Regions from separate parts of the Mesorhizobium sp. B2-4-13 genome, predicted to be linked through region 4. Evidence: riboswitches for the same ligand, from Rfam matches in the RefSeq annotation. Region 4 holds a riboswitch; each other region holds the start of a gene.
The links. A riboswitch is a leader RNA that binds a small molecule or an ion and turns the genes downstream of it on or off. The one in region 4 is predicted to bind cobalamin.

Region 1 (7,415 bases), on a different contig from region 4:
CACCAGGAACGGAGCCGCCAGCAGCGCCAGGCCGACGACCAGTGCCACGCCGATAAACAGGACGATGGGCAGGTACGAACTGAGAAGTGCGTTCATGCAGCGGCTTTCCGTTGGCGCCAATCCACTTTGACTACAGCACCGAACCTTAATGCGGAAGCGTGACAGATTAACCGCTGAACCGTTTTAAGGGGCCTATGCTGCAACGCGGCGAGGGTTAGCGCAGCACTTCCAGCGAAGCAAGTCAAACCTTGTTCAAAACACCGAGCTGGACGGCATTCCGGGAGAAACTGGTCCCATCCGCTCCTGTTTGATTTCCTTCGCTTTTAACTCCACTTTTGTCTCCTGACAGGGTTGCCGCCAAAACCCTGCTAGCATGGACGGGAATCACGCCGGGCAATGACGCCAGACAGGTCCATCAGGGACGCATACGCATGAAGGAAAAGATCTCGCTTGCCGCCGCCCGGCGCATCGCCCTCGCCGCCCAGGGATTTCTCGATCCCCGCCCCGCCGGCACGCCGGACCGCCGCCATTTCGCCCGCGTTCTGTCCCGCACCGGCCTGTTGCAGATCGATTCCGTCAGTGCGGTGGTGCGCGCTCATTACATGCCGCTCTATTCGCGTCTCGGCCCCTATCCCCTCGCTTTGCTCGACAACGCCGCCGTAACGCGCAAGCGCACCGTCTTCGAATATTGGGCGCATGAAGCCTCGTTCCTGCCGGTCGAGACCTACCCACTGATGCGCTGGCGCATGCAGCGCGCCGAGCAAGGCGATGAAATGTATCTGGGGCTGGCCAAATGGGGCCGCGAGCACGCCGCCTATATAGAAGAGATCTACCGCGAGGTCGTCGCGCGCGGGCCGATCGCCGCTTCGGCGCTCGAAGGCCAGAAAGGCTCCGGTGGCTGGTGGGGTTGGAGCCATGCCAAGCACGCCTTCGAATGGCTGTTCTGGGCCGGGCGCATCACCACCGCGCACCGGCGCGGCTTCGAGCGCTTTTACGACCTGCCGGAGCGCGTGCTGCCGCAGGCGATCCTCGATCTGCCGGTACCGACGCCTGAGGACGCGCACCGCGAATTGCTGCGCATTTCCGCCCGTGCCCATGGCGTGGCGACATCAGGCGACCTGCGCGATTATTTTCGGCTCTCGCCGGCCGACATGAAAGGCCGGCTGGAGGAACTGGTCGAACTCGGCGACTTGCTGCCGGTCCGTGTCGAGGGCTGGGACAAGCCGGCTTACCTTCACAAGGACGCCCGTATCCCGCGCAAGATCGAGGCCCGCGCTCTGCTGGCGCCGTTCGATCCGGTCGTCTTCGAGCGTTCGCGCTCGGAGCGGCTGTTCGACTTCCATTACCGCATCGAAATCTACACGCCGGCCGACAAGCGCCAATACGGCTACTATGTCCTGCCTTTCCTGCTCGGCGACAGGATCGTGGCGCGCGTCGACCTCAAGGCTGACCGGCCGGCCAGTGTCCTGCGTGTCCATGCGGCCTATGCGCAGGCCAATGCACCGGCGGAGACTGCGGCTCAACTCTTCGAGGAATTGAAGCAGATGCAGGGCTGGCTTGGCCTCGAGCGGATGGAAATAACGCCTGCCGGCGATCTCGGCCCGGCGCTGTCCGACATCGCGGTGTCGTAAGCTCGCGTTGACACCACTGCCCGCAAGAGCCTAAATCCCATCCAGACGGTCTCCTCTCGGCAAAGGGAGGAGCCAAGAGGGAATGCGGTGCGGGATTGAAGATCCCAAATCCGCGGCTGTCCCCGCAACTGTGAGCGAAGAGCCAAGGCCGAAAGCCACTGGGATTGTCCCGGGAAGGCGGCTACCCAAGGCGATGACCCGCGAGCCAGGAGACCTGCCGTCTGGAATGCAAGAATCCGATCGCCTGGCGGGTTTTCCGGGCAAGGAGCCTGATGTGGATCGCGACAGCAGTTTTTCGGCTGAAACAACCGACATTTCGTCCGGCGGGGATCATCCCCTGGCCGGCATCACGGTCATTGTCTGCGCTTCCTGTCGCGACGAGACCGGCTCCGACGCCCATCCCCGGGCCGGCGAACTTTTGGCCGAAGATACGCGCCAAGCCGCCTCGGGCGAGAAGATTCGCATCCGCACGGTCGAATGCCTCGGCAATTGCAAGCGCCGCCTGAGCGCCGCGGTCCTGCGCGACGGCTGCTGGAGCTATGTGTTCGGCGATCTGACCACGACCAGCGGCGCCGATCTCGTCACCGGCGCGAAACTCTTCGCCACCTCGAACGACGGCCTCATTCCCTGGCGAGGCAGACCCGATAGCCTCAAGCGCGGCCTCGTTGCCCGCATCCCTCCCCTCGACATGCTGAAAGATCGATCATGACAACATCTCTGTCCCGCGTTCCCTGCACCGTCGTCACCGGCTTCCTCGGCGCCGGCAAGACGACGCTGGTCCGCCATCTCCTGGAAAACGCCGGCGGCAAGCGGATCGCCATCATCGTCAACGAGTTCGGCGACATCGGCATCGACGGCGAGATCCTCAAGGGATGCGGCATCGACACCTGCCCAGAGGAAAACATCGTCGAACTGGCCAATGGCTGCATCTGCTGCACCGTGGCCGACGATTTTGTGCCGGCGCTCGACAAGATCCTGTCGCTGACGCCGAAGGTCGACCATATCCTGATCGAAACCTCGGGCCTCGCTCTGCCCAAACCGCTGGTCCAGGCTTTCCAGTGGCCGACGGTGAAGAGCCGCGTAACGGTCGATGGCGTCATCGCCGTGGTCGACGGTCCCGCACTGGCGGAAGGCCGCGTCGCCAATGACATGGACGCCCTGCAGGCGCAGCGCGCGCAGGACCAGAGCCTCGACCATGACGATCCGGTCGAGGAAGTGTTCGAGGACCAGATCGCCTGCGCCGACCTAATCATCCTGTCGAAGAGCGACCTAATGGACGCCGCCGGCTCGGCTCGCGCCAAGGCCATCGTCAACGAACACTCCGCCCGCGCCGTGAAGATCGTGCCGACGTCTCATGGCAAGGTCGATCCCTCGGTGCTGCTCGGGCTCGGTCTCGCCGTCGAGGACGACATCGAGAACCGCAAGTCCCACCATGACGGCGCATTCGATCACGAGCATGACGACTTCGACACGTTCATCGTCGACATTCCCTCGATCGCCAATCCCGACGAGCTGGCAAAGCGCGTCGCCGCGGCCGCCGAACAGGAAAACGTGCTGCGCGTGAAAGGCTTCGTCGAGGTCGGCGGCAAACCTATGCGGCTCCTGCTGCAAGCCGTCGGCCCGCGCGTCAATCATTACTATGACCGCGCCTGGACCGCTGGGGACGACCGCCGCTCGCGGCTCGTCGTTATTGGCCTCAAGGGGCTGAACCGCCCGGCGATCGAACGTATCCTCGCCGGCTGATTTTCAGGCCCGGGCCACGATGCACATCCTCACCACGACCTCCGCCTCGCTCGACGACCTCGCCGAGCCTGTCGATCTCAGGCAGACGCCAGCGGATATCGTGGCCCTGTCCTTCACCGACAGCGATCTCGCCGGACTGGCTGCGGCGTGGAAGGCCGATGCCGGTCGCCTGCCCTCTATGCGCTTGGCCGCACTGCGCGACCTGCGCCATCCCATGTCCGTCGACCTCTGGATAGACAGCGTCGCCCGCCACGCCAAAATCATCCTGGTGCGCATCCTCGGCGGCTACGACTGGTGGCGCTATGGCTGCGACCAACTGGCGGTGATTGCCCGCGAACGCGGCATCAAACTGGCGCTGCTTCCCGGCGAAAGCCACGACGAGGATCTTAGGCTGGTCGAAGCCTCGACGCTGCGGCGCGCCGAACTGGACGGCCTGCTCGGCTATTTCCACGAGGGCGGCCCGGCCAATATGGGCGCGCTGGTGCACAGGCTGGCAGGCTTGGCTGGACAGGATGCGCCCGTCGCCAACCCGGTCAGGGTGCCGAAGGCCGGTTACTATCAGGCTGGATTGGGGGTCGCGGAGGAGCCGGCCGGTTCCAATAGCGGCACTCCCATTATCCCGATTCTCTTCTACCGATCGATGCTGCTTGCCGCCGATGTCGCCCCGATCGATGCGCTGGCCGAGGCTTTGCGCTCCAGGGGATTGGCGCCAGTGCCGATCTTCGTTTCCAGTCTGAAGGATCCGGTGTCGCTGGCGTTCGTCGAAAATGCCATCGCATCGCTGAAACCCGCCGCGATCGTCACCGCGACCGCGTTCGCTTCCGGCGCCGAGCCCGGCGTCGAAACCCTGTTCGACCGCGCCGGCGCGCCCGTCTTCCAGGTCATCGTCGCCACCACGCGCCGTGACATCTGGGAAAACAACCAGCGCGGCCTGGCGCCCGCCGACCTTGCCATGCATGTCGTGCTGCCCGAACTCGACGGCCGCATCCTCGCCGGCGCCATTTCCTTTAAGGCCGAGAGCGATATCGATCCGGCGCTTGGCCATCGTGCGTTGGCGAACCGCCCGGAACTGGATCGGGTGGAGCAAGTGGCGGGTCGAGTCGCGGCTTTCATCCGGCTGCGGGAGACAAGACGGGAGGAGCGCAAGCTCGCGATCCTCATTCCCGATTATCCCAGCGCCCCTGGCCGCACCGGCTATGCGGTCGGGCTGGACGTGCCGTCCAGCGTGCTGGCCATGCTGCACGACTTGAGCGAACAGGGCTATGCCGTTGACGGGATTCCGCAAACGCCGCGTGAATTGCTGGATTTGCTGGAGCATAGCAACGACGGATTGGCCCTACAGGAGTATTTGAGCTTCTCGAAGGAGTTGCCGCTCGCAGCAATCGCCGCGGTAGAAGCCGCTTGGGGAAACGCAGAGGGGACAGGTTTGCGCGAGGCGCCCCCCTCTGTCCTGCCGGACATCTCCCCCTCTGGTGGGGAGATCGAACTTGCGTCGCGGCTTTCGCCAACTACCAACATTGCAGAAGGAACGTCGGCCTGCGAACTGCCAATCTCCCCCCTAGAGGGGGAGATGTCCGGCAGGACAGAGGGGGGCGTGACAGAACGCCAGCCTCGCCATGCTATCGAAAAGAATTTCCCCTTCCGCGCCGCGCATTTCGGCAATATCACCGTGGCACTCGCCCCCGACCGGGGCCGCTCGGCCGACCGTCGCGCCGACTACCACGACCCGACCCTCCCGCCGCGCCATGCCCTGATCGCCTTTGGCCTGTGGCTGCGCAAATCGCTCGGGGTTCACGCTCTCGTCCATGTCGGCGCCCACGGCACGCTGGAATGGCTGCCCGGCAAGACCGTCGCGCTGTCGCAAACCTGCTTTCCCGAGATCGTCACCGGCGCATTACCCGTCATCTATCCCTTCATCGTCTCCAACCCCGGCGAAGCAGCGCAGGCCAAACGGCGCATCGCCGCCGTCACGCTTGGCCATTTGCCGCCGCCGCTTGCAGGCGCAGGGCTGGACGAGGACCAGCACGAGCTCGAGCGACTGGTCGACGAATACGCTCAGGCCGACGGGCTCGACCGCCGTCGCCGGGACCGGCTCGCCAGGCTGATTGTCGAAACCGCGCAAAAGACCGGCCTTGCCTCGGAAGCCGGCGTCGCCAAGACCGACGCGCCCGACGAAGCGCTGCGCCGCATCGACGCCTGGCTCTGCGACCTCAAGGATTTCGCCATCAAGGACGGGCTGCACATCTACGGCCGCGTCCCCAACGACGAATCAGACTCCGTGCGCCTGCAAAGCGCGAACGCCGAGAAAGCCTCCCTGCTCGCGGCGCTCGATGGCCGTCACGTCAAGGCGGGCCCGGCCGGCGCACCCGCGCGCGGTCGTTCCGATGTTTTGCCCACTGGCCGCAACCTGTTCACCTCGGATCCGCGCACCATGCCGACGCCCACCGCATATGATCTTGGCAAAGCCGCGGCGGAAGAAGTGGTGCGCGGCTACACGCAGTCGCATGGCGACTGGCCGCGTTCGCTGGTGATCGATCTCTGGGGCTCGGCTTCGCTGCGCACCGGCGGCGAGGAGATCGCGCAGGGCCTGGCCTTGATGGGCTGCCGACCGCAATGGGACACTGCCACCGGCCGCGTCACCGGCATCGAGGTACTGCCCCCGGCGGCGCTCGGCCGCCCGCGTGTCGACGTCACCTGGCGTATATCAGGTCTGTTCCGCGACATGTTCCCGACCCAGATCGCGCTGATCGACGCCGCCGCCAAGGCCGTTGCCGCGCGCGACGAGGACGATTCGGAAAACCCGCTCGCCGCCAAAACCCGCGCCGACGGCAAGGTCAGCCCACGGATCTTCGGCACTTCGCCCGGCACGTACGGCGCCGGCGTCGAAGACATGCTGTCGAGTGGCGACTGGACGGCGCGCGAAGAGATCGGCCGCGCCTATCTCGACGCGACCTCGCATGCCTATGGCGGTGCCGGCGGCGAAGGCGTCTCGGCACCTGGAGCGTTTGAAGGCCGCATCGCCGAGGCCGATCTTCTCGTCCACACCGGCGACGACCCCGGCCGCGACATTCTCGAAGGCTCCGCCGACGTCGCTTTCATCGGCGGCTTCTCGGCCGCCTTGGCCACACTTGGCAGGAACGCCGACGTCATCGTGCTCGACACCACGGATCCGCAGAGGCCGAAACCGCGATCGGTCGCCGAGGCGGTCTCGCGCGTGGTGCGCGCCCGTGCGGTCAATTCACGTTTCATATCGGGCCAGATGCGCCACGGCCCGCGCGGCGCCTCGGAATTCGCCGAAACCGTCGACCGGCTGGTCGGCTTCGCCGAGACCACCCATGCGATTTCAGGCGCGCTGATCCAGGCTGTGCACGATGCCTATCTTGGCGACGCGGACGTCCGCGCCTTTATCCTGCGCGAAAATCCCGCTGCCGCCAAAGTCATTGCCGAGCGCTTCCTGTCGGCGCGGCGGCGCGGCCTCTGGCATCCCTTGCGCAATTCCATCGACGACGATCTCGCCGCGCTGATCGCCGAGGCCAACGCGCTCGGGGTCGCGGCATGAACGCCTTCTCGCGCCGTGGCGCCTGCCCTGCTCTGTCCGCACCGATGCAGACAGGCGACGGCCTGCTGGTGCGGCTCAACCCGGTCGCTGGAGGCCCATCTTCCGGAGGGTTGTCCCCGAAGCTCTTGATCGCCCTGGCTGAGTCCGCCTCGCGGCACGGCAACGGCATCATGGAAGTGACGGCCCGCGGCAGCCTGCAGATCCGCGGCCTGACAACGGAAAGTGCCGCGTTGCTGGCGGCGGAGGTCGATGCGCTGGGCATCGCGGTGCGCACCGGCGTACCGGTCGAGACCGGCCCGCTGGCGGGTATCGACCCACACGAGATTGCGGATCCCCGGGCGATGGCTGAGCGGATCATGGCGGCGATCGAAGATGCCGGACTGGCACCAAGGCTGGGGCCGAAGGTTTCGGTGGTCGTCGACGGCGGCGGGCAGCTGACTCTGGATGCGGTGACGGCCGATGTCAGGCTGAAGGCGGTTGGA
Region 2 (7,415 bases), on a different contig from region 4:
CAACCGGTCGCGCTCGACGACGCGCCCATCGGGATTGTTCGGATTGACTATGATGGCGAGGTCGGCTTCCGCCAGCGCCGCGAAATCGCTGACCTCGACCACGTCGTGCCCGGCAATCGCCGCCGCCCGGGCGTGTTCGGCATAGGTCGGCCCCAGCACCATTGCCTTGCCGGGCCTCACCAGCGAGGCGACGCGCGGCAACAGGATCTGTGTGCCAGGGGCCGCCACAACGCTTGCTGGGGAAGGCGCGCCATAGGTGTTGGCCGCAATCTCTATCAGTTCGCGCCCACGCGCGGCCTCTGGCAATCGCCACAGCGAGGTGGCGGGCAGGTCGAAAAGCGGGTAGGAGTGCGGATTGATACCGGTCGAGAGGTCGACGAAAGGCAGCACGGCATTGGGGAAAAGCGCCCTTGCCCGGCCAAGACTTCCACCATGGTCCACCGCTCCTTCAAGAAGCTTCATGTCAGTCCTGATCGCTTTCCTGTCATTAATTGCCGAATTCGCCCTTGGTTATCCCGACTGGCTGTTTCGCGCCATCGGCCATCCGGTGACATGGTTCGGCAGGCTGATATCCTTTCTCGACTTGCGGCTCAACCGCGCCACTGATCCCGACGCGTTGCGTCGCCAACGTGGTGTCCAGGCGCTTCTGGTCATTGTGCTGGTGCCGGCGATAGCAGGCCTTGGCGTGCAGCTTGTTCTGCTCTGGTTCGTCCCCCTGGGATGGATCATTGCCGTCTTTCTGGCGACATCGCTTCTGTCGCAGAAAAGCCTTTACGAGCATGTCGAAGCCGTCGCCGACGCGCTCGACAGCGGAGGCCTCGACATGGGCCGGGCCGCCGTTTCGCGGATCGTCGGCCGTGATCCCGAGATGCTCGACCGCGCCGGCGTCTGCCGCGCCGCGATCGAGAGCCTGGCGGAAAATTTTTCCGACGGCATCGTCGCCCCCGCCTTCTGGACCGGGGTCGGAGGGCTCGCCGGCGGCGCGGCCTACAAGGCGGCCAACACCGCCGATTCGATGGTCGGCCACCGGACTCCGCGCCATGAGGCCTTCGGCTGGGCGGCGGCGCGCTTCGACGACTGGATCAACCTGCCTGCATCGCGGCTGACGGCGCTGCTGATCGTGCTCGCTTCCCTCCTGGTCGAGGACGCCGACCCCCGCGACGCCTGGAAGGCGGTACGGCGCGACGCGAAAAAACACCGCTCGCCCAATGCCGGCTGGCCGGAAGCGGCCATGGCCGGCGCGCTCGGGCTCGCGCTCGCCGGACCACGCAGCTATGGCGGTGTCATGGTCGACGACATCTTCATGGGCGAAGGCGGCCGCCGCGATGTCGACAGCGGCGATATCAGGCGGGCGCTCAAGCTTTACCGGGTCGCGGACTACCTGCTGATCGGCTTGTTCGGCCTGGTCGCGCTGATCGCCGTTCTGGTTTTCTAGAACTCGATGCCTTGCTGCGCTTTCACGCCCGCCGAGAAATGGTGCTTTGTCACCCCCATCTCGGTGACCAGGTCCGCCGCCTCGATCAGTGCCGGCTTGGCGTTGCGGCCGGTGACGACGACATGCAGGCCTTCGCGGCGAGCCTTGAGCGCCGCAACCACCTTGTCGAGAGCGAGATAGTCGTAGCGCAAGGCAATGTTGAGCTCGTCGAGCACGACAAGGCTGATCGAAGGATCGCCGATCAATTCCAGAGCCTTGGCCCAGGCGGCCTCGGCGGCAGCGATGTCGCGCTTCAGGTCCTGCGTCTCCCAGGTGAAACCCTCGCCCATTGCGTGCCAGACGACACGGTCGCCAAAGACGGCAAAGGCGTCCTTCTCGCCGGTGTGCCACTTGCCCTTGATGAACTGGACGACGCCGACGCGCTTGCCGTAGCCGAGCATGCGCAGCGCGAGACCGAAGGCGGCCGTGGTCTTGCCCTTGCCGGGACCGGTGTTGACGATCAGCAACCCCTTCTCGATCGTCTTGCCCGCAACCTCGGCGTCCTGCACCGCCTTGCGCTTGGCCATCTTGGCGCGATGGCGTTCTTCATCCTTGTCGTCGATATCGGTCATTTCACTTCACCTTGAGCGGTAGCCCCGCCACCATGAGCAGCACCGTGTCGGCAATCGCGGCGACCCGCTGGTTGAGCCGGCCGGCATCGTCACGAAACCGACGCGCCAGTGCGTTGTCGGGCACGATGCCTTGCCCGACCTCGTTCGTTACCACGAACCACGGTCCGCGCGGCCGCGACAGCACGTCCGCCAGCCGCCGGCACGCGGCCTCGACGTCGTGATCGGCCAGCATGTGATTGGTCAGCCACAGCGTCACGCAGTCGGCAAGCACCGGCTGCCCGTCTGGCAACGCCTCCAGCGCTTCGGCGAGGTCGAGTGGCGCATCGATGGTCGACCAGCCCTCACCGCGCCGCGAGCGGTGCAGCGCGATCCGCTCGCGCATCTCGTCGTCATGGGCTTGCGCCGTGGCGATATAGGCCCATGGCGAGGGCAATGCCGTCATCAGGGTTTCGGCGTGCGCGCTCTTGCCGGAGCGCGCACCACCGATGATGAAGGTCAGCCTGCCGCGATCAGGCAAAGCTGTCGCGCAGGCTGGTCGCCATGCCGGTGAAGCGCCTGCGCACCACGCCCACGATCGCGCCGAGCACCAGCCAGAACACCAGATTGGTCACCGTCACCGCCACCACGAACTGATGGTGTAGGCCTTCCGGGATCGGTGTTTCGAAACTGTCGGGCTGCGGCGCGCCGACGACATGTGGCGCGACGATCAGCAAGACGGCGAGGATGGTCAATGGCAACGATCTGCGAAACACGATCAGGCCCAGGCCGGTCGCGGTCGCGGCCGCCGTCGCCGTCCACCAGATCTGGCGCGGCAGAAGATCGGCCGCCGGCATTGCCGGCAGTTCCGGCTGCAGTCCGAGACCCGGTGCCAGTGTGAACACGGCAAAGCCGGCCAGGCCCCAGAACACACCCTGGCGCCAGTTGCCGACGCCGCCGAAGAACTCGGAAACCGCGACCAGGACCAGCGCGAAGCCGATCCCGGTGACGATGTTGGCAACCACGCTAAAGGCGAAACGCTCGAAACCGTCGGCTGGCGCCCAGCCTTCGTCTTCCTCCGCCGGTGTCACGGCATCGGTGCCCGCGGGCGCGGCAGAGCTCATGGCATTCCCAGCGGGCGCCACCGTGCTCATGGCATCATCGGTCGCCGCTGGTGCGGCCGCGTGATCATGGTGGTGGCCGCCGCCGGCCTTTTCGTAGACTTCCGCCTTGAGGATCAGCGGCACGGTGGCATAGGCCTGCATGCAGGCGAGAACGACACCGGCCACGAGCCCCGCGATCGCCGCGACGAACACGACGTTGCGAAACAGATTCATGATGTCGGATCCTCGTTAGTGGCAGGGAAACGCCATCGAGTGGCGATAGTCGTGGGCAGCATTGTGGACCGCATCGATATGCGAGAAGCCGACAAAGCCGACGACGAAGATGCCGAGCAGCGCCGCAAGCGCGAGCTGCATGAAGCGCGACTGCGAGGAGACGGAGGCGCCGAGGGAGACGGAAGCGGTAGTCATGTCTTGTCCTTTCGCCCTCCACCCGAGGGCATCGAAGTCAGTTTCCTGTCGCCGGCAGGTCTCCTGGCTCGCGGATAAGCGCCCTTCCCCACCTTCCCGAAGAAAAATCTTCAGTGGCATATGGAGAGGACTACCGCACACAGTTGCGGGGGCAGCCACGGCATTGGGCAGGAATTCCTGCCCGCACCGCATTCCCTCTTGGCTCCAAAAAGGAACCGACGACATCGGGGACTATAGGGAAATTCGCCGCGCCCGGCAAACCAAATTCCGACAGCCGCCAGCGCAGGAGCGCCGTATCGGCGAAGCTGCCCTCATCCCGTCCCGATTGACAAACTTCATGGCCGGGTGTCGGCTGGCACCCCTCACGGGAAACCAGCCATGCAGCCCAATGCCAGCGAGTGCGTGCCCTATAACGGCCTGACTCGAACCGAGCCGACGCTGCCCTCGTCGGCCTATTGGGACCAGGACAACTATCAGCGCGATCTCGACGCCATCTGGTACAGGAACTGGCTGCTCGTCTGCCGCGAGGCCGACCTTGCCCAGCCTTTGGCGTTCCGCACCTTCCGCGTCGGTACGCAGGAAATCCTCCTGCTCCGCGACGACACCGGCGAGTTGCATGCCTTCCACAACACCTGCCGGCATCGCGGCTCGCAGCTTTGCCAGGAAAGCCAGGGCCGGCTGAAGGCGCGGCTGATCACCTGCCCGTATCACGCCTGGTCCTATTCGCTGCGTGGCGATCTGGTGCGCGTGCTGTCGAAATCGCTGCCTGACGGCTTCGACAAGGCCGATCACCCGCTTTATCGCGTCGCGCTCTCGGTGTGGCGGGGCTTCGTCTTCGTCAATCTTGCGGAAGATGCCGCCAGCTCGGCGCAATCCTCCTTCGACCCGGCCTCCGGCGACTTCGGCAACTGGCCGCTGGAAACGCTGGTATCAGGGCACGTGCTGCGCAAGGTGATGAACTGCAACTGGAAGATTTTTTGGGAAAACTTCAACGAGTGCCTGCACTGCCCGGGCGTCCACAAGGACCTGTCGCGGCTGGTGCCGATCTATGGCCGCGGCCTGATGAGCCGGCATGACGATCCCGAATGGCTCCGCCACGCCGACAATGACGCGCCGGAATTTTCCGGCGGCCTGCGCACCGGGGCTGAGACATGGTCGCGTGATGGGCAGGCGCACGGGCCGGTCTTCCCGGGCTTGACGCCGGCGGAACGAACCGCCGGTCAGACTTACGCCACCAACCTGCCGTCGATGTTCATTGTCGGCCATGTCGACTATGTCAGGACCGTGCGGCTTACGCCGCTCGGTCCCGAACAGACCGAATTGACCGCGGAATGGCTGTTCGCGCCCGAGGCGCTCGCTGAGACCAACGTCGACAACATCGTTGCCTTCGGCACACAGGTGCTGGAGGAGGACGCGGCAATCTGCGAGGTCAACCAGAAGGGCCTGCGCTCGATGCGTCATACAGCTGGCGTGCTGATGCCCGAGGAGTACGACCTTCACCGCTTCCACGATTGGGTGCGCGAACGGCACGCTGCGCGCTCACCCGAGGCCTGAAGATCACAGCGACTTCGGCAGATATCGCCAGGTCATGAAGCCGCAGAACGCGGCAAGCAGTCCGAGCGTGACGAACACCGAGCCCAGGCCGAAGAAGGCCAGCACCACCGAATAGACCAGCGGCGGCGTCAGTTCGGAAAAATCGAGATAGGTGCGGTAGACCGCCGCCATCTGCGCGCGCTCATAGGAGCGCACCGAGCGCATGAAGGCGGTCGAACCCAGCGCGTCGAGCGCGATGGTGAAGAAGGCGCCGCACAGCAGGAAGGCACCGGTGAGCAACGGCACGGTTTCGCCCACGGCACCGGCCGCCAGCAGCGTCGCCGACATGGCGAAATAGGCAAATGTCATGGTCCTGCGGCCGCCGAAGCGATTCCCCGCCTTGCCCCAGAAGATCGCCATGAACAGCAGCGCGTTGCCGGCCGAGACCAGCAGGCCGCCGGCCAATTCGCCCTCGCCGGTGATGACCATGAACAGCGGTCCATAGACGAAGAAGGTCGTCCAGAAGCAGGAACGGCCGAAGGCTATCAGCCAGGCCAATCTCAGCCTCGGCTGCGCGACGAAGCGGCCGATGTTGGCGAGCGGATTGGCCGGTCGTGTCTTGCCCGGGCGGATCGACTGGTTGTCGCTCAGCCGATAGGTCCAGAACAGCGCCAGTAAAGCCATGGCGAACACCGCCACCGCGCCATGCGCGGCATAAATGCCGAAGCGCGTATAGAGAAAAATGCCGAGCGTCGGCCCGCAGGTCCAGGCAACCATCGACCACGCCATGCGCAGCGATTCGGCCTGCATGAAATCGGTCTTGCGGATGTGATCCATGATGTAGAGGTTGAGCGTGATCGACAGCGCGCTGGCGCCCATCACCCGGCACAGCATCCCGGCCAGTTGCCCGGCGAGCGTATGGGTGACGAAGAACAGCGAGCCGATAGCGAGCAGGCAGGCGCCCGCCGTGTAGACCCAGCGCCGCGCGAAGCGGCGGATCAGCATCGGCATGAACAAGGTCACCGACAGGCCGAGCAGGGACACGGCGGTGTAAAGTATCGAGACGATCTGCTCGTTGTGGAGAATCTCGTAGGCCTGGATCGGTATGACGCTCGACACCATGGCGCGGGCGAAGGATTCGACCGCGTAAAGCGAGGCGAAGGTGCGCGCATCCGCGGCCTTGAGGGCCGGAAGCCAGATCGGATGGCGAACATGGGTGGACATTGCTTCCCCAAAGCAGAATCGCGGCGTCGAATCTGCCGTGGACATTTCAGGCCCATTAAGAGGAAACCGACGCACATCCGGCAAAAAGCGAAGCCGGTCAAAGACTTTTCCGCGCTGGCCCAACCCGGCGGCTGGCGCGGACCCCGCCGCGCGGTCCAGGCCAAGGCGACCGGTCTTCTTCTATCCGGTGCAACCGTGATAGTCGTCGTGGAGGGGCTGAATCAGATCGCGAGACCATGAGCATCCACACGCCGACCGCACCCGTCCCGCAGCCATCGAAGCGCATCGTCGCCATCGATATCTTGCGCGGCATCGCGCTGATCGCGATGGCGAGCTACCACTTCACCTGGGACCTGGAATTCTTCGGCTACACCGATCCTGGCCTCACCGCCTTCGGCTGGTGGAAGTTCTACGCCCGCTGCATCGCATCGACCTTCCTGTTCCTGGTTGGCGTCAGCCTCTATCTCGCCCATGGCCGACAGATCCGCTGGAACGGCTTCTGGAAGCGGTTCGCCATGATCGCCGGCGCGGCGGTCGCCATTTCGGTCGTCACTCGCATCGCCACGCCCGACGGGTTCATCTTCTTCGGCATCCTGCACGAGATCGCGCTCGCCAGCCTGCTCGGCCTCGCCTTCCTGCGCTTGCCGGCGTTGCTGACGCTTGCCGTCGCCGCGCTCGTCATCGCGGCACCAGTCTACCTGCGCTTCGAGGCTCTCGATCATCCCTGGCTCTGGTGGATCGGCCTGTCGGCGATCAATCCGCGCTCCAACGACTACGTTCCGCTATTCCCTTGGTTCGGCGCCGTGCTTACGGGCATTGCGGTGGCGAAATTCGCCTCCACCTCCGGCATAAGGGCACGCCTGGCGAACCTGGCGCCCGGACGCTGGTCCAACCCGCTGGTCTTCATCGGCCGCCACAGCCTGGCTTTCTACCTGATCCACCAGCCGCTGCTGATCGGCTGCGTCTGGCTGTTCTCGCAAGTGATGCCGGCGCAGGTCGAAACCCCGCAGGTCAATTTCCTGAAAACCTGCCAGCGATCGTGCGAGCAGATGCGCAACGCAACCTTCTGTTCGAGCTATTGCGGCTGCATGCTCGAAACGCTCG
Region 3 (7,415 bases), on a different contig from region 4:
CGCGACCGGCCGTCATCAGGTTCACGTCGCCGGGTTGAATGACCATTTCGGTGCCGAGCGAATCGCGGTGCCTGATCTTGCCGTCGAACAGATAGGTCACGGTCGACAGGCCGATATGCGGGTGGGGACGGACATCGAGCGCCTGGCCCGCGCGCATGATCGCGGGACCCATTCGATCGAAGAAGATGAACGGCCCGACCAGGCGCCGCTTGGCGGTCGGCAAGGCGCGACGCACCTCGAAACCGCCAATGTCCTTGGCGTTGGGGATAACCATCAGCTCGATCTGGTCGCTGGCGAAGGCATCGCCGGCCTCAGGGTCCTTGCCGGGGAAGAAGCTCATGAACTCTCCTCGTCAGCGGTCAGTGGGCGCTTGGGCATATCAGGCGAACCGGATCGCCGCTTTCGCTTTTAATTTGGCCGCCACCTCTTCGCGATTGCGAGGATGCTGGTGGGTTTCGAGGGAATCGAGCAATTCGCGTGCGGATGCCGCGATGGCTTCGACCGCATGATCGAACACATGCTGGTTCTTGGCAGAAGGCCGCGTCGTGCCGCTCAGCTTGCGGACAAACTGCAGTGCCGCGTCGCGGACTTCGTCGTTGGTTGCCGGCGGATCAAAATTGAACAGGGTCTTGATGTTTCTGCACATCGCTTCCGTATCTCCTCTTGTCCGTTTCAATCGGGACGAACTGTATCCTCAATGATGATCGTGTCCAAAAACCGGTAAGGCTGCTCCGGACCTCAGTCCGCGTCGAGCGGCTCGGTTCCAACCGGCTTGCCGTCGCGCGACAGCCTGATCTTCTCGACCTTGTCCTCGGCGGCCTTCAGCAGCCGGTCGCAATGAACCTTCAGCGCCTCCCCGCGCTCGTAAATCCGGATCGACTGGTCGAGCGGCACGTCGCCACGCTCCAGATCATCGACGATCTTCTCCAGTGCGTCGAGTGCCTGTTCAAAGCTCATCGCCTTGACGTCTTCGTTGATCTCACCGGTCATCATTCATCCTTTCATCAGTCGCCCGACATGGGCGGCGACCGAAAATGCCAATCCCTGCAGATCGTAGCCGCCCTCGAGCAGGCTGACGAGCCGGTTGCCGCCGTGGATTGCGGCGCGCTGCATCAGCTGGCCGGTCGCCCAGTCGAAATCGTCCTCGGTCAGATTGATTTTCGCCAGCGGGTCGCGATGGTGCGCGTCGAAGCCGGCCGAAACGATAATCAGATCCGGCGCGAAATTGTCGAGTGCCGGCAGCACGCGCGACAGGAACGCATCGCGAAACACCTCGCTGCCCGTCCGAGGCGCCAGCGGCGCATTGACGATGTTGCCGGCGCCGGTCTCACTCTTCGCGCCCGTGCCGGGATAAAGCGGCATCTGGTGCGTCGAGCAATAGAGCACCGAGGGATCGTCCCAGAAAATATCCTGCGTGCCGTTGCCGTGGTGCACGTCCCAGTCGACGACCGCGACACGCTCGGCGCCGTGCTTCTTCTGCGCATGGCGCGCTGCGATTGCCGCCGTGTTGAAGAAGCAGAAGCCCATGGCCGTGGTCTTTTCGGCATGGTGGCCGGGCGGACGGGCGGCGACGAAAACGTTGTCGGCGCGGCCCGCAAAGACGTCGTCGACGGCAGCATTGGCGGCACCGATCGCCGTAATCACCGCTTGCCAGCTTTTCGGGCTGGCGGTGGTGTCGGCGTCGATGCGGGCAATGCCTTCGTCGGGGATGGCGGCGCGGACACGCGCGACGAAATCGGCGGGATGCGCGTAGAGGATGGTCGCCTCGTCGCCGTGCGGTGCCTCGACGCGGTCAAGCGTGGCAAAAGCTTCGTCGTCGAGCACGCGCTCGATGGCGCGCAGGCGGTCGGGCCGCTCGGGGTGACCGGGCGGCGTGATGTGTTCGAGAAAGATCGGGTGCGTGTAGAGACGGGTGGCCATGCCCCCTATCTAGTGCCCCGGCGTCGTGATGGCCATGCGTTGCGGCTTGATCGCTGGGGAAAATCGAACCTGCGTCCATTCATGTCGCTGCGGGCATTGGCGGCGCCGGCCCTTCGGCGTAAGGTCGCAACCACTGCCTGGTGCCCGCCGGGCTGTTTGTTTTAGCGACATTCTGCGACGCCAAGTGATTCCACTTGGCTGCAAATGCCTTGGCGGGAGAATCGGGAACACGGTTGAACTCCGTGGCGTGCCCAACGCTGTGAGGGGGACCGCGCCGGTAAAATGCCACTGTCGATGACGGGAAGGCACCGGACGCGGGTTGATCCCGAGCCAGAAGACCGGCCTGGCAGGCATCGTCATCCGCATGGTCAGGCGGATGACATCGATTGCAATCGCAAGGGGACAAGCGATGCCGGAAGCTATGACCGCTCCAATGGGCGATGGATTTGACCAGATTGCGCGCGACGCTGTTTACCGCGCCATGTTTACGCGGCGCGACGTCCGCAGCCATTTTACATCGGAAGCGATCGACGACGAAGTGCTGGCGCGGCTGCTGCTTGCCGCCCATCACGCGCCATCGGTCGGCTTCATGCAACCCTGGAACTTCATCGTCATTCGCGATGCCGCGCGGCGGGCGGAAGTGCGCGACCTGTTCCTGGCCGCGCGAGAACGGGAACTGCCTGAAATCGAGGCAGAACGGCAGGCGCTCTACCGCAAGCTTAAGCTGGAAGGCATTTGCGAAAGCGCGCTCAACATCTGCATCACCTGCGACCGCGAGCGCTCGAAAGGCTCGCCGCTGGGGCGCTGGCACAATCCGGAGATGGATCTCTACAGCACGGTCTGCGCGGTGCAGAATTTTTGGCTGGCGGCACGCGCCGAGGGCGTCGGCGTCGGCTGGGTCAGCATCATCGAGGCGCAAGCGCTGAAAAGCTTGCTGGGTATTCCCGATCAAGTGACGCCGATCGCCTATCTCTGCGTCGGCCGCGTTTCCGAATTCGCACCGAAGCCGGATCTCGAAACACACGGCTGGGGCCGGCGGCTGCCGTTGCCCGAGCTTATCATGAGCGAGACTTTTCGCGGACAAGGCGAAGCGCCGCTCAAATCAGCAGTGGCGCGCCTCGGCACCGTCGCCGGTGCGCCGGCGAGGCCGGTTGATCAGCTCGTCGCGCCGGCAGTGCCCCACCGTGAGCCACCGAAAGAAGCCAGTGCCCTGTCCTTGAGTTCCCTGAACTTCGACGAGGCTTCGGCCAGCCTGGCGTCCCAGGCGGCATCGGGCACCTGACCCTCGATGGTCTTGAAATAGACCTGCATCAGGCAGGCAATGGCGAACGGCTCGATGAAGGCCGCCTTGAAAGCCCAGGCAAAGACGATTGCCAGCACGAAAGCCCAGCCGGCGAGCTGCCCGGGCATGACGTAAAGAATAGCGGCTGCCGGAGCCAGCATCAGCAGGAAAATCACGAACGACACGCCCCACATGATGACCCCTAGCCAGACGGCATTCTTGACCATGGTCTTGCCGTTCTGGGCGTAGAGCACAACGCCTTGGCGCGCGGTTTCGAACGGCGAGGACGAACTGTTGCGGATGTTGTAGCCGAGAATGATCTCGTCGACATAGGTCAGCGACAGGCGAATCACCGTGTTGAGGAACGAAACCAGGCCGCTCAGGCCAGGAATGGGCAGGAAGGCCGCGATGCCGCCGAGCAGGCCGGTGATGGCGCGTATGGCGCCCTTGACCAATTGGTCGACGACGAAAAGGATGTTGGCCTCGGCAAAACGCTCGGTCACGACCTCTTTCGCGTAGGCGATCTGGTTCTGGCCATTGGGAATATCATGGCCCTCGATCAGATGCACCATGACGGCGATATGGCCCGCCTTGACGACGTAGAGGATGTATTCGCGGATCCAGTGGACGGCGATCGAGACGATGCCGAAACCGACCACGCCGCCCCACATCGCAAAAGACAATGGTCCGTCGGGATCGGTGGAAATATGGCCGACGCCATAGCCGACGGAGGCGCCGGTGCCGGTGGCCACGATGTAGGCCAGGGTGATCCCAAAATAGATGATCATGCGAAAGACAATGAAAGGCCAGGTCCGCATCATGATGGACACCGACCTGCCGATATCGAAATCCCACATGCCCGAATCTCCCCTCAGAGATGGCTGCGGAGGATGCGCTCAAACCGGCTATTGTCAATTGCAGGCAGTGGCGGGACTGCCATGGTGGTTCATCTTGAAAGCGCTTCCGGCTTTTTCAGCAGGCCTTCGAGCAATTGCTTGAACGCGGCCACCACCATCTTCGATGTCGCTTCGGGATCTTGCGAATTGGCGATGCGCTGCGCGGCCTGGCTGCTCGCCCCATTGATCAGCCGCGCTGCCGACTCCGGGTCGACGCCGGGGACGACCACCCCTTCCCGCTGCAGCGCTGTCAGATGATCGGTCATTGAACCGACGCAGGCATTGGCATTCGACCACAGTGCCGGATCGCCCAGCACAGCCGGACCATCCCGGAACATGATGCGCTGGATTTCCGGCTCCAGCGCCATTTCGATATAGGTGGTGCATTCGTCGACGAAATGCTGCCAGCGGGTCGGCGCCCGCGACGCGACCTCATTCACCCGGGCCGCCATTTCCGCGTCGATTTCGGCGATAACCGCCTCAAGCAGTCCCTTCTTGTCGCCGAAGTGATGATAAAGGGCGCCGCGCGTCAGCCCGGCCGACGCGGTGAAATCATCCATCGACGCTTCGGCATAGCCGATGGTGCCGAAAGCCTGGCGCGCCGCGGCGATCAGCTTGGCGCGTGTCTCGGCGATCATCTCCTTGCGCGGTCGATGCATGCTTCTGGCCTTACTTACATACGCTCCGTATGCCAATTGACATACGCGACGTATGCTCTATTTAACACTTATACGTCTCGTATGTAATTGTCGAATCGCCCCTTGTCGAGGAACAGGATCATGCAAAACCCCTATTCGGAAATCTTTCGCGCTCCCGGAGCCACGGGCTTTGCCGCCGCCGGCTTCATGGCGCGCCTGCCGATCGCCATGGCGCCGATCGGCATCGTGGCGATGCTGTCGCAGACGCGTGGCGAATACTGGCTGGCGGGTGCGGTTTCGGCGACATTCGCCTTGGCCAATGCCTTCCTGGCGCCGCAGATATCGAGGTTGGTCGACCGCCTCGGCCAGACGCGGGTTGTCGTACCCACCACCATCATCTCCGTGCTCGCATTCGCGGCCCTGATCGCATCGGCCAATCAAGGCTGGCCGGTATGGACGCTGTTCGCGTCGGCACTGCTGGCCGCGGCGATGCCAAGCATGCCGGCCATGGTGCGGGCGCGCTGGACCGAGATTTTCCGGGGCCGGTCCGAGATGAACACCGCCTTCGCCTTCGAGTCGGCGGCGGACGAACTGGTCTATATCGCCGGCGCATCGCTGTCTGTGGGCCTCAGCGCCGCGCTGTTCCCGGAAGCGGGCGTGCTCGTCAGCACGCTGTTCCTCGCCTTGGGCTCGACAGCCTTCATTCTGCAGCGTTCGACCGAGCCGCAAGTGCGGCCGGTGGACCATGGCTCCAGCGGCTCGGCAATCCGCCTGGGGCCGGTCCAAATCATCACCTTCGCCATGATCTTCATCGGCGCGACCTTCGCGACGACGGAGGTGAGCACGGTGGCGATCACCAAGGAACTCGGCCAGCCGGGCACTGCCAGTCTCGTCATCGGCGTCTATGCGCTGGGCTCCTTCGTGCTCGGCATCATCATCGGCGCGCTCAACCTGAAAGCACCGCTGCAACGCCAGCTCGCCATCGCGGTTGCCTTGGTCGCGCTCGGCACACTGCTGCCGCTTACCGCCAGCACCGTGCCAGCGCTCGCGCTGACTGTCTTCATCAGTGGCGTGGCGATCTCGCCGACCTTCATCACCGCCTTCGGCCTGATCGAGCGGCATGTCCCGGAAGCGATGCTGACCGAAGGCATCACCTGGGTAACCACCGGGATCGGCATCGGCATGGCGCTGGGCTCCTTCGCCGCCGGCGCCGTGGTGGATGCATTCGGCGCCCAGAACGGATTCTGGGTCTCGGTGACGTCAGGCGCTATCGCGCTGATCACGGTGCTGCTCGGCCAGCGCAGCCTCGCCACCCACGAATGCGAGTTGGAAGGATGCGAGGCGGCAATCCCGGCCGAGTGACAGGCAGGGTTTGTCGAGATCAGAGGATCTCGGTCTTGGCGATGTGAATGCCAAAACCCTCGAGGCCGACATAGTGGCGTTCGCGCGAGGCAATCAGGTTAATGGATGAAATGCCGAGGTCCTTCAGGATCTGGGCGCCAAGGCCGATCTCGCGCCATTCGCTCTCGCGCCGGCGCGCCTCTTCATGGTCCTCGCGGTCGCCTGGCGCCGGCCGGTTGCGCTCCTGGTGGGCAACGCCGACCGAGCCTTCCCTGAGATAGACAATGACGCCGCGCTTGCGCTCGCCCATCGCCTTCATGATGCCGTCGAGCCGGTGGCTGGTTCCGAACACGTCGGTCACCACATCCTCCGAATGCAGCCGCACCGGCACCTCCTCGCCATCGCGGATGTCGCCGAAGACGATGGCGACGTGATGCATCGTGTCCCAGGGCAGCGTGTAGGTGAAGACCTGCGCCTTGCCGCCCAGCGTCTCGATGTCGGAGCAGGCGACGCGCTCGACCAGGGTCTCCTTGCGCTGCCGGTAAGCGATGAGGTCGGCGACCGATACCTGCTTGAGGCCATGCTCCTCGGCGAAAGCCGCGACCTGCGGGCCGCGCTTGACGGTGCCGTCGTCGTTGACCAGTTCCGAGATCACGCCGATCGGCGGCAGGCCGGCGAGCTTGCACAAATCGACCGCCGCCTCGGTATGACCCGAGCGCATCAAGACGCCGCCCTCGCGCGCGATGAGCGGGAAGATGTGGCCAGGGCGGACGAAATCGGAGGCGCCGACATTGCCGTTGGCGAGGTTGCGCACGGTCAGCGTGCGGTCGTCGGCCGAAATGCCTGTCGTCGTGCCATGCTTGAAGTCGACGCTGACGGTAAAGGCGGTGGTGTGAGCCGAATCATTGTCGGCCACCATCGGCGCGAGGTTCAGCCGTTTAGCCTCCTCGCGCGGCATCGGCGTGCAGACGATGCCCGACGTGTTGCGAACGATGAAGGCCATCTTCTCCGGCGTGCAATGGACGGCGGCGACGATCAGGTCGCCCTCGTTCTCGCGCCCGTCATCGTCCATGACGACGACGATCTCGCCGCGTTCGAAGGCGCGGATGGCTTCGACAATCTTCTTCTGGTCGTAAGGCATGGAACGCTCGCTTTGCTCGCAGGGCAGTAGGGGAATAGGGCAGTAAGGCAGTAGGGGAAAGGAAAATCCTGGCTGTTTCGGCTGGCTGCGTAACCTACTGCCCTACTGCCCTACTGCCCTACGGCCCTATTCCCCTCCCTTCCCCGTCTGTCCTCTGTGCCGCAGATAGTGGTCGGCAATGGCGCAGGCAACCATGG
Region 4 (7,415 bases):
GAAAAGCCGAAATATTTGCCATTGGCAAGATTGAGCACCACGGCCTCGCCATCGAAAGATTCGAAAACGATATCCCGGCTCGCTACCGCATAGGCGTGGGAGTCATGCGTCATTGTTGCCCCGTCCTGCATTTCCTGCCCGCCAGCAGGACCGCTTCCACCAACAACGCCTGTAAACTTTCAGGTCTTCCTTGGCAAGGTAACCTTTGCCGGCAACGCGGGACCATTTCCGGGTTCAGTCGAAAGCCGGGCGGATCAAGCCTCGATTTCAAGCGGCGACAATGGCTTGGAACAACAGGCCAGGATGAAGCCATCATCGATCTCATGATCGAGGATGCCGCCATTGTGGCTCATCTCGACGCTGCCGGAGACTTTCTTCACTTTGCAAGTTCCGCACAGGCCGAATTCGCAGGCGGCCGGTATTCGCACGCCCGAGGCGCGCGCCGTCTGCAGCACCGTCTGGCCGGCGACACAGTCGGCGTCGACGTCCGAAAGCGCGAAGCGGATCGGCGTCGCGGCTTCGACGCAAATCGCCGCGCCGTCTTCAGCCGGCGAGGCAAACGGCGCCGGGATTTCCTCCACCGCCGGCGCGGCAAAGCTCTCCTGATGGTACTTTGCCATGTCGAACCCGGCTGCCTCCAGCATGCCGCGCACGGCGCGCATGAAGGGGTCGGGGCCGCAGCAGAAGATTTCGCGTTCGCGGAAATCGGGCGTCAGGAGCGGCAGCCGGATGGCGTCGATGCGGCCCATATGGCCGTACCAGCCCTCGCGGCTCGACCGCTCCTCAATCATGAAGCCGAGCGACAGCCCCGGCATATGGCCGCCGAGCAGTTCGAGTTCCTTGCGAAAGATGATCTCTTCCGGGCGCCGCGCGCAATTGACGAAGCCGACATCGGTCCATGGCGCGCAGTCGTTCAGCCAGCGCAGCATCGACATCATCGGCGTCACGCCCGACCCGGCCGAGATGAACAGGTATTTCGCCGCCGGGTGGCTGTGCAGCGAAAAGTCGCCGCCCGGTCCATAGGCCTTGACGTGCGAGCCGGGCGTCAGGTGATCGAACATCCAGCGTGTGCCGACGCTGCCCGCCTGCGCCTTCACCGTCACCGCGATCGAGAATGGCCGTGACGGCGATGATGACAGCGTGTAGGTGCGCATCAGCGGGCCGTCCGGTGTCGGCAATTCCAGCGTCACGAACTGGCCCGGCTTGTAGCGGAACCAGGTCTGGTTGTCGGAGCGGAAGGTGAAGGTCTTAACGTCGGGCGCCTCGTCGCTGACGCCGGTCACCTCCAGCACCTGCAGCCTGTCGTTCCACGGCGCCATCTGGTCGAGATGGCGATAGAGGCCAAGATCAGTCATGGCGTTCATCCCTGCATACCTTTCATTTTGGGCATGTCGTGATCCCAAAGCCGCTGCACAGTTTTGGCCGACATGCGCTAGGCGACACTGCGCAGAGCGGGCCGGCCGTCTTCGGAAAGCCGTGGGCCGATAAAGCGCGCGTACCAGTCGACGAACTGGATGACGCCGCCCTCGTGCAGCTCCGAATAGGGACCGGGCTCGTAGGCCGGCGACAGGATGCCGAAGGCGTTTTCCTCGACGATGCGGCGGTCCTGGTCGTTGGTCTCGGTCCAGACATGGGTGAGTTCGGCGAGATCGTAGTCGACGCCTTCCACGGCATCCTTGTGGACCAGCCATTTGGTCGTAACCGCTGTTTCCGTGGCGCTGACCGGCAGCACGCGGAACGTCACCGCATGATCCACGAGGATATGGTTCCAGGTTGTCGGGTAGTGATAGTGCATCAGCGTGCCGATCCGGTCGGCCGAGACGCTGTCGGACAGGTTCTTCTTCACCGCCCGCTTGCCGGTCATCGTGTAGCTCTGGGCATCGCGCAGCAGCGGCGCGCGGGTGGCGCGGTATTGTCCGGCCGGGTCGATGCGAAACTTGCTGGGCAGGCCAACAGCTTCGCACTTCGCCCAGTGGGCCAGCATCTCCGGATCGCTGTCGGCGCCTTGCACGCCGGTCACGGTCGGCGCTTCCGGGAAGGTCTTGCACAGCTCAGGATGGTTGCCCGCGCAATGGTAGCATTCGCGGTTGTTTTCCCAGACCAGCTTCCAGTTGCCCTTCTCGATGATCGTGCTCTCGAAGGCGATCTTGGCCTCGCTCAGCCGGTGCGGCTGGAGATAGGGCTCGATCATCGCCCGCATCGGCGCGAAGTCGGCGGGCTCCTTGGCCAGGCAGATGAAGACATAGCCGGCGACGCTTTCGCAGGCGACCGGCTTGAGCCCGAACTGGCTCTTGTCGAACCCATCGGCCATCTGGCGGGCGAACAGCAGCCGGCCGTCGAGTTCGTAGGTCCACTGGTGATAGGGACACACCAGTTTGGCGGCCATGCCCTTGTCGGTGTTGCAGACGCGGCTGCCGCGATGGCGGCAGGAATTGTGGAAAGCGTTGATCTTGCCCTGCTGATCGCGCACCAGCACGACCGGATAGTCGCCGATCTGCACGGTGATGAAGCTGCCCGGCTTGGGCAACTCGCAATCATGGCCGATGAACAGCCAGTCGCGATACCAGATCAGTTCCATGTCAAGCTTGAAGTAGTCCGGGTCGGTATAGAAGGGCTGTTCCAGCGAAAGGCCCTGTCTGCGGCCGTTCAAAAGCCTCAGCATGTCGTTGCGCGCGTCCATGTCCTGTCCTCATTTTCAAGGACTGAACTGGTGGTGATGGAGGAAGGACTGGGCGCAAGCCGGCGAAAGCCGGACAACACCATCCGCCCCTTGACCGCCCACCGCGATCAGTCGAGTTCTAGCGATCTCGGGCTGGTTTCCGGGCTCTGGAGTTGTCCTGGCGGACCATCGCGACACCTTCCCAAGCTTTCGCCCAGTGGTCTCCCGTTGCGACTTGAACTCCACCACCGTTGCGGGGGCAGCGCCGGAATCTGACCGGCTTCCCAATTCTCCGCTCCGTCGTCACGCAGCGGCACCTGAGATCGCTCGATCTAATCACGACAGGGTTTGCGACATCGGCACGAAAGCGACATCGCATCCATGCGGCGCGACACATACGCGGGATCGTCCCGGCGCGGTTGCAGCGGGGGAATCGCCTTTTCTCGCCAGGCGCGCGGGCACCGTTTTCGACCCTCAGCCGGGCCGGAAAAGGGTTAATGGTTTCGAAAAGTGACTATTAGCAGAGTCTAAAATCGAACCGAACGGTTCGTTTCTGTTGACGGTGCGTGCAGGACGGTGTGAACGCCCAGCCTTCCGACACAGTTGGTGATCGGGTCGTGATCTTAGACAACTATTTGATATCAAATGGAAAAATGAGACATGTAGAAGGCGTTGGTACAATTTCAAGTGGTGGAGTCATGGTCCACGCTGAACAACTTCGTGATTGGAAACGGCAAGGGGGCTCTCCCACATCGGGGCTGTCCGAACGACGCGATTTTAATCCCAAGACACGCCGCTAGACGGACGGGAAAAATACTGGAGTACAAAAATGAAAAAGATCATTCTCACTGCCGCCGCCCTTCTGGCTATTTCCGGCAGCGCCTTCGCTAGCAGCGACCATTATGGTTCGAACGCCGCGACCCCCACGGCTACTGTCGACAGCTCCTACACCGCTTCGACCAAGAAGTCGGAGCCGGCTGCCCAGACGCCTGTGACGGGCGCCGACCACAACCTCTTCGGCAACAATTAATAGCCATCCCCGGCACGCGGCGGGTGACCCTGCCGCGCTGGTGGACCCTACAAATTCAGGAGTATTAAAATGAACAAGATCCTCATTGCTGCCGCTGCCGTTCTGGCTCTCTCCGGCAGCGCTTTCGCCGGCAGCGACAACTATGGTTCCAACGGCGCCAACCAGGCTGCTGCCGCTTCGACCGACAATTCGAACACCGCGTCGATCGGCAAGTCGGCTCCGGCCACCTCGGCGCCTGTCCAGCAGGGCAGCGACCGCAACCTCTTCGGCCATTAACGGCCATCCCACGGCCGGTGGGCTCTGGCCCGCCGGCAGCCGGACTTCCAAAATTCAGGAGTACCTAACATGAACAAGATCCTTATTGCTGCCGCCGCCGTTCTGGCCCTTTCTGGCAGCGCTTTCGCCGGCAGCGACAACTATGGCTCCAACGGCGCCAATCAGGCTGCTGCCGCTTCGACCGACAATTCGAATACCGCGTCGATCGGCAAGTCGGCTCCGGCCACCTCGGCGCCTGTCCAGCAGGGCAGCGACCGCAACCTCTTCGGCCACTAATGGCCATCCCACGGCCGGTAGGCTTTTGTCCGCCGGTCTGCGGGACTTCCAAAATTCAGGAGTACCTAAAATGAACAAGATCCTCATTGCCGCCGCCGCCGTTCTGGCCGTCTCCGGCAGCGCCTTCGCCGGCAGCGACAATTATGGCTCCAACGGCGTCAACCAGCCCACCGCTTCGTCGACTGTCAATGTCGATACGTCGCATACAGGTGCGATCCGCAACAGCGATTCGCCTGTCTACAAGCTGCTCAACTCGTCCGGCGACGTGCAGAAGCCGGCCCATCAGGGTGCCGATCGCAATCTCTTCGGCAACAACTAACCAGCCTGTGCAGACAACAAGAGCGGCGGGCCAGGCCCGCCGCTTTTGTTCTTTGCATTACCGGACGGCCGTCTTCAGGCCGCCTTTGCTTCCGCTTCGTGGAGGGCAAAGGAGCGACCATCCGCATCGAAGATATGGAGATCGCCGGCATTGGCGGTCAGCCGCAGCGTCGAGCCGCGCTTGACCTCGACATTGCCCGGCAGCTTGGTCACCAGCGGCAGGTCGGCCCGGCCGATATCGACATAGACCAGCTGGACCTCGCCAAGCTGTTCGAGATAATCGACGGTCCCCTCGAACAGATAATCCGCACCGCTGGCGATCGCGAGATCTTCCGGCCGTACGCCGAAGCTGACCGCCGCTCCCTTTGCCGAAGCAGGTGTCGCGATCGGCACCGTCGCCTTGCGGCCGCCGACATGGCTGACGATGGTCGGATTGCCCGTCTTGTCGACCGTCGCCGGCAGGATGTTCATGGCCGGCGAGCCGATGAACTGGGCGACGAAGAGGTTGCCGGGGTTCTTGTAGAGTTCCATGGGCGTGCCGACCTGCTCGATGTGCCCGTCCTTCAGCACGACGATGCGGTCGGCCAGCGTCATCGCCTCGACCTGGTCGTGCGTGACGTAGATCATGGTCGTGTTGGGCATCGATTCCTTGAGCTTGGCGATCTCGATGCGCGTCGCAACGCGCAATGCGGCGTCAAGGTTCGACAGCGGTTCGTCGAACAGGAACACCTTCGGATTGCGCACGATGGCGCGGCCGATGGCGACGCGCTGCCGCTGGCCGCCCGACATCGCCTTGGGCAGACGGTCGAGATATTTGGTCAGCTGCAGGATCTCGGCGGCTTGCCGAACCCTTTTGTCGATCTCGGCCTTGCTTTCCCCACCGATCTTCATCGAGAAGGCCATGTTGTCGTAGACGGTCATGTGCGGGTAGAGGGCATAGGACTGGAACACCATGGCGATGCCGCGCTTCGAGGGTGGCACGTCGTTGACCACGTGGCCGTCGATCTTGAGTTCACCCGACGTGATTTCCTCGAGCCCGGCGATCGAGCGCAGCAAGGTCGACTTGCCGCAGCCCGACGGGCCGACGAAGACTATGAACTCGCCCGATTTGATGTCGAGGTCGATGCCGTGGAGAATGTTAAGATTGCCATAGGACTTCTTCACTTGTCTCAAATTGACATCGGCCATTGGTTTCCTCCAGTGATTCCTCGGATGTTTCAGCCTATGCGTCCGAACCAGGCGCCATAGCCGCCGAGCTCGACCGACCCGGTGCTCGCCTGCCCGGAGAACCCGTGTCCCGGCAAAGGTTGCAGGGTTCGGTTGCCGAGGTCAACCTTCGCCGGCCTTGCGCCCAGATTGAAGACGCAGACGATCTCCTCATTGCCCGACCGGCGGGTGAAGGCGACGGTGTCGCCCTGGCTTTCGATGAAGGCGATGTCCCCCTTGGCCAGCGCCGGATGGGCGCGGCGGAAAGAAAGAAAGCGCCGGTAATGCTCAAGCAGGGAGGTTTCGTCGCCTTGCTGCACGTTGACCGCCTGCGGCAGATGCTCGGCCGGTACCGGCAACCAGGGTTTTGCCTGGGAGAAGCCGCCATTCCTTGCATTGCCATCCCACACCATGGGCGTGCGGCAGCCGTCGCGGCCCTTGAATTCAGGCCAGAAACGGATGCCGTAGGGATCCTGCAGATCCTCGAAGCGCAGGTCGGCCTCGCCGAGGCCGAGTTCTTCGCCCTGGTAGATGCAGACCGAACCGCGCAGCGACATCAGCAATGCCGAGATGACCTTGAGATAGGCCGACGGGTCCGCCTCGTCGGCGGCCCAGCGCGAGGCCGGTCGCATCACGTCATGGTTGGAAAATGCCCAGCACGACCAGCCATCGCTGGCCACCCGGCCAAAAGCTTCCAGCACCGAGCGGACCTTGGCGGCACTGATCTTTTCCGGCGCCAGGAAGTCGAAGGAATAGCACATGTGCACGCGCTTGCCGCCGGCGGTATAGGCGGCGACCACGTCCAGCCCGCGTTGCGAATCGCCGACTTCGCCGACCGCTGCGGTCGCCGTGTACTCGTCGAGCAGCGCGCGGAAGCGCTCGAGGAAGGCGAGGTTTTCCGGTCGGCTTTTGTCGTAGATATGGTCCTGGTAGTTGTAGGGATTGACCGCCGGCGCCGTCTGGTCGTTGCGCTGTTCCGGCGGCAGCGGCGGGTTGTTTTCCAGCCCCTGGCTGTGGAAGTAAAAATTGATGGTGTCGAGGCGAAAGCCGTCGACGCCGCGTTCCAGCCAGAAGCGGGTGACGTCGAGCAGCGCGTCCTGGACTTCGCGGTTGTGGAAATTGAGGTCGGGCTGCTCGGCCAGGAAATTGTGCAGGTAGTATTGCTGGCGGCTGGTGTCCCATTGCCAGGCCGAGCCGCCAAAGATCGACAGCCAGTTGTTGGGCGGCGTGCCATCGGGTCTCGCATCCGCCCAGACATACCAGTCGGCCTTGGGATTGGTGCGGCTCGAGCGGCTTTCCTTGAACCAGGGGTGGATGTCGGCGGTATGCGACAGCACCTCGTCGATCATCACCTTGAGGCCCAGTCGGTGCGCCTCCGCCGTCAGCGCATCGAAATCCGCCAGCGTACCGAACATCGGGTCGACGTCACAATAATCCGAGACGTCATAGCCGAAATCCTTCATTGGCGATTTGAAGAAAGGCGAGATCCAGATGGCGTCCGCGCCAAGGGCGGCAATGTAGGGCAGCCTGCCGATGATGCCCTTGAGGTCGCCGATGCCGTCGCCATTGGAATCCTGATAGCTGCGCGGATAGATCTGGTAGATCACCGCGCCCCGCCACCAGTCGCGGTCGATGGCGGGGTCTGGTTTC

Region 1: it holds a riboswitch for cobalamin, as region 4 does, so the genes downstream of both, FJ936_RS12250 (DUF1636 family protein) here and FJ936_RS01085 (aromatic ring-hydroxylating dioxygenase subunit alpha) in region 4, are expected to answer to the same signal.
Region 2: it holds a riboswitch for cobalamin, as region 4 does, so the genes downstream of both, FJ936_RS12450 (CbtB domain-containing protein) here and FJ936_RS01085 (aromatic ring-hydroxylating dioxygenase subunit alpha) in region 4, are expected to answer to the same signal.
Region 3: it holds a riboswitch for cobalamin, as region 4 does, so the genes downstream of both, bluB (5,6-dimethylbenzimidazole synthase) here and FJ936_RS01085 (aromatic ring-hydroxylating dioxygenase subunit alpha) in region 4, are expected to answer to the same signal.

The regions. Positions count from the first base shown of each region.
Region 1 covers NZ_VFVB01000004.1:61,352-68,766, reverse strand. The annotation lists gene FJ936_RS12260 (NADH-quinone oxidoreductase subunit A) at 1-96, opposite strand, end outside; gene FJ936_RS12255 (winged helix-turn-helix domain-containing protein) at 432-1,631, shown strand; cobalamin riboswitch at 1,661-1,868, shown strand; gene FJ936_RS12250 (DUF1636 family protein) at 1,906-2,340, shown strand; gene cobW (cobalamin biosynthesis protein CobW) at 2,337-3,374, shown strand; gene FJ936_RS12240 (cobaltochelatase subunit CobN) at 3,394-6,933, shown strand; gene cobG (precorrin-3B synthase) at 6,930-7,415, shown strand, end outside.
Region 2 covers NZ_VFVB01000004.1:104,129-111,543, reverse strand. The annotation lists gene cobD (threonine-phosphate decarboxylase CobD) at 1-462, opposite strand, end outside; gene cbiB (adenosylcobinamide-phosphate synthase CbiB) at 461-1,435, shown strand; gene cobO (cob(I)yrinic acid a,c-diamide adenosyltransferase) at 1,432-2,046, opposite strand; gene cobU (bifunctional adenosylcobinamide kinase/adenosylcobinamide-phosphate guanylyltransferase) at 2,048-2,563, opposite strand; gene FJ936_RS12455 (CbtA family protein) at 2,556-3,359, opposite strand; gene FJ936_RS12450 (CbtB domain-containing protein) at 3,375-3,554, opposite strand; cobalamin riboswitch at 3,590-3,789, opposite strand; gene FJ936_RS12445 (aromatic ring-hydroxylating dioxygenase subunit alpha) at 3,933-5,108, shown strand; gene FJ936_RS12440 (MFS transporter) at 5,112-6,311, opposite strand; gene FJ936_RS12435 (DUF1624 domain-containing protein) at 6,548-7,415, shown strand, end outside.
Region 3 covers NZ_VFVB01000003.1:753,137-760,551, reverse strand. The annotation lists gene FJ936_RS11670 (pirin family protein) at 1-340, opposite strand, end outside; gene FJ936_RS11665 (DUF2277 domain-containing protein) at 380-646, opposite strand; gene FJ936_RS11660 (exodeoxyribonuclease VII small subunit) at 739-990, opposite strand; gene FJ936_RS11655 (histone deacetylase family protein) at 994-1,920, opposite strand; cobalamin riboswitch at 2,099-2,282, shown strand; partial or broken gene bluB (5,6-dimethylbenzimidazole synthase) at 2,285-2,959, shown strand; gene FJ936_RS11645 (hypothetical protein) at 3,076-4,059, opposite strand; gene FJ936_RS11640 (TetR/AcrR family transcriptional regulator) at 4,149-4,757, opposite strand; gene FJ936_RS11635 (MFS transporter) at 4,878-6,098, shown strand; gene ribB (3,4-dihydroxy-2-butanone-4-phosphate synthase) at 6,118-7,218, opposite strand; gene aroC (chorismate synthase) at 7,345-7,415, opposite strand, start outside.
Region 4 covers NZ_VFVB01000001.1:206,714-214,128, forward strand. The annotation lists gene FJ936_RS01075 (PqqD family peptide modification chaperone) at 1-113, opposite strand, end outside; gene FJ936_RS01080 (hybrid-cluster NAD(P)-dependent oxidoreductase) at 255-1,355, opposite strand; gene FJ936_RS01085 (aromatic ring-hydroxylating dioxygenase subunit alpha) at 1,433-2,680, opposite strand; cobalamin riboswitch at 2,793-2,995, opposite strand; gene FJ936_RS01090 (DUF680 domain-containing protein) at 3,489-3,689, shown strand; gene FJ936_RS01095 (DUF680 domain-containing protein) at 3,759-3,965, shown strand; gene FJ936_RS01100 (DUF680 domain-containing protein) at 4,035-4,241, shown strand; gene FJ936_RS01105 (DUF680 domain-containing protein) at 4,312-4,560, shown strand; gene ugpC (sn-glycerol-3-phosphate ABC transporter ATP-binding protein UgpC) at 4,635-5,747, opposite strand; gene FJ936_RS01115 (alpha-glucosidase) at 5,777-7,415, opposite strand, start outside.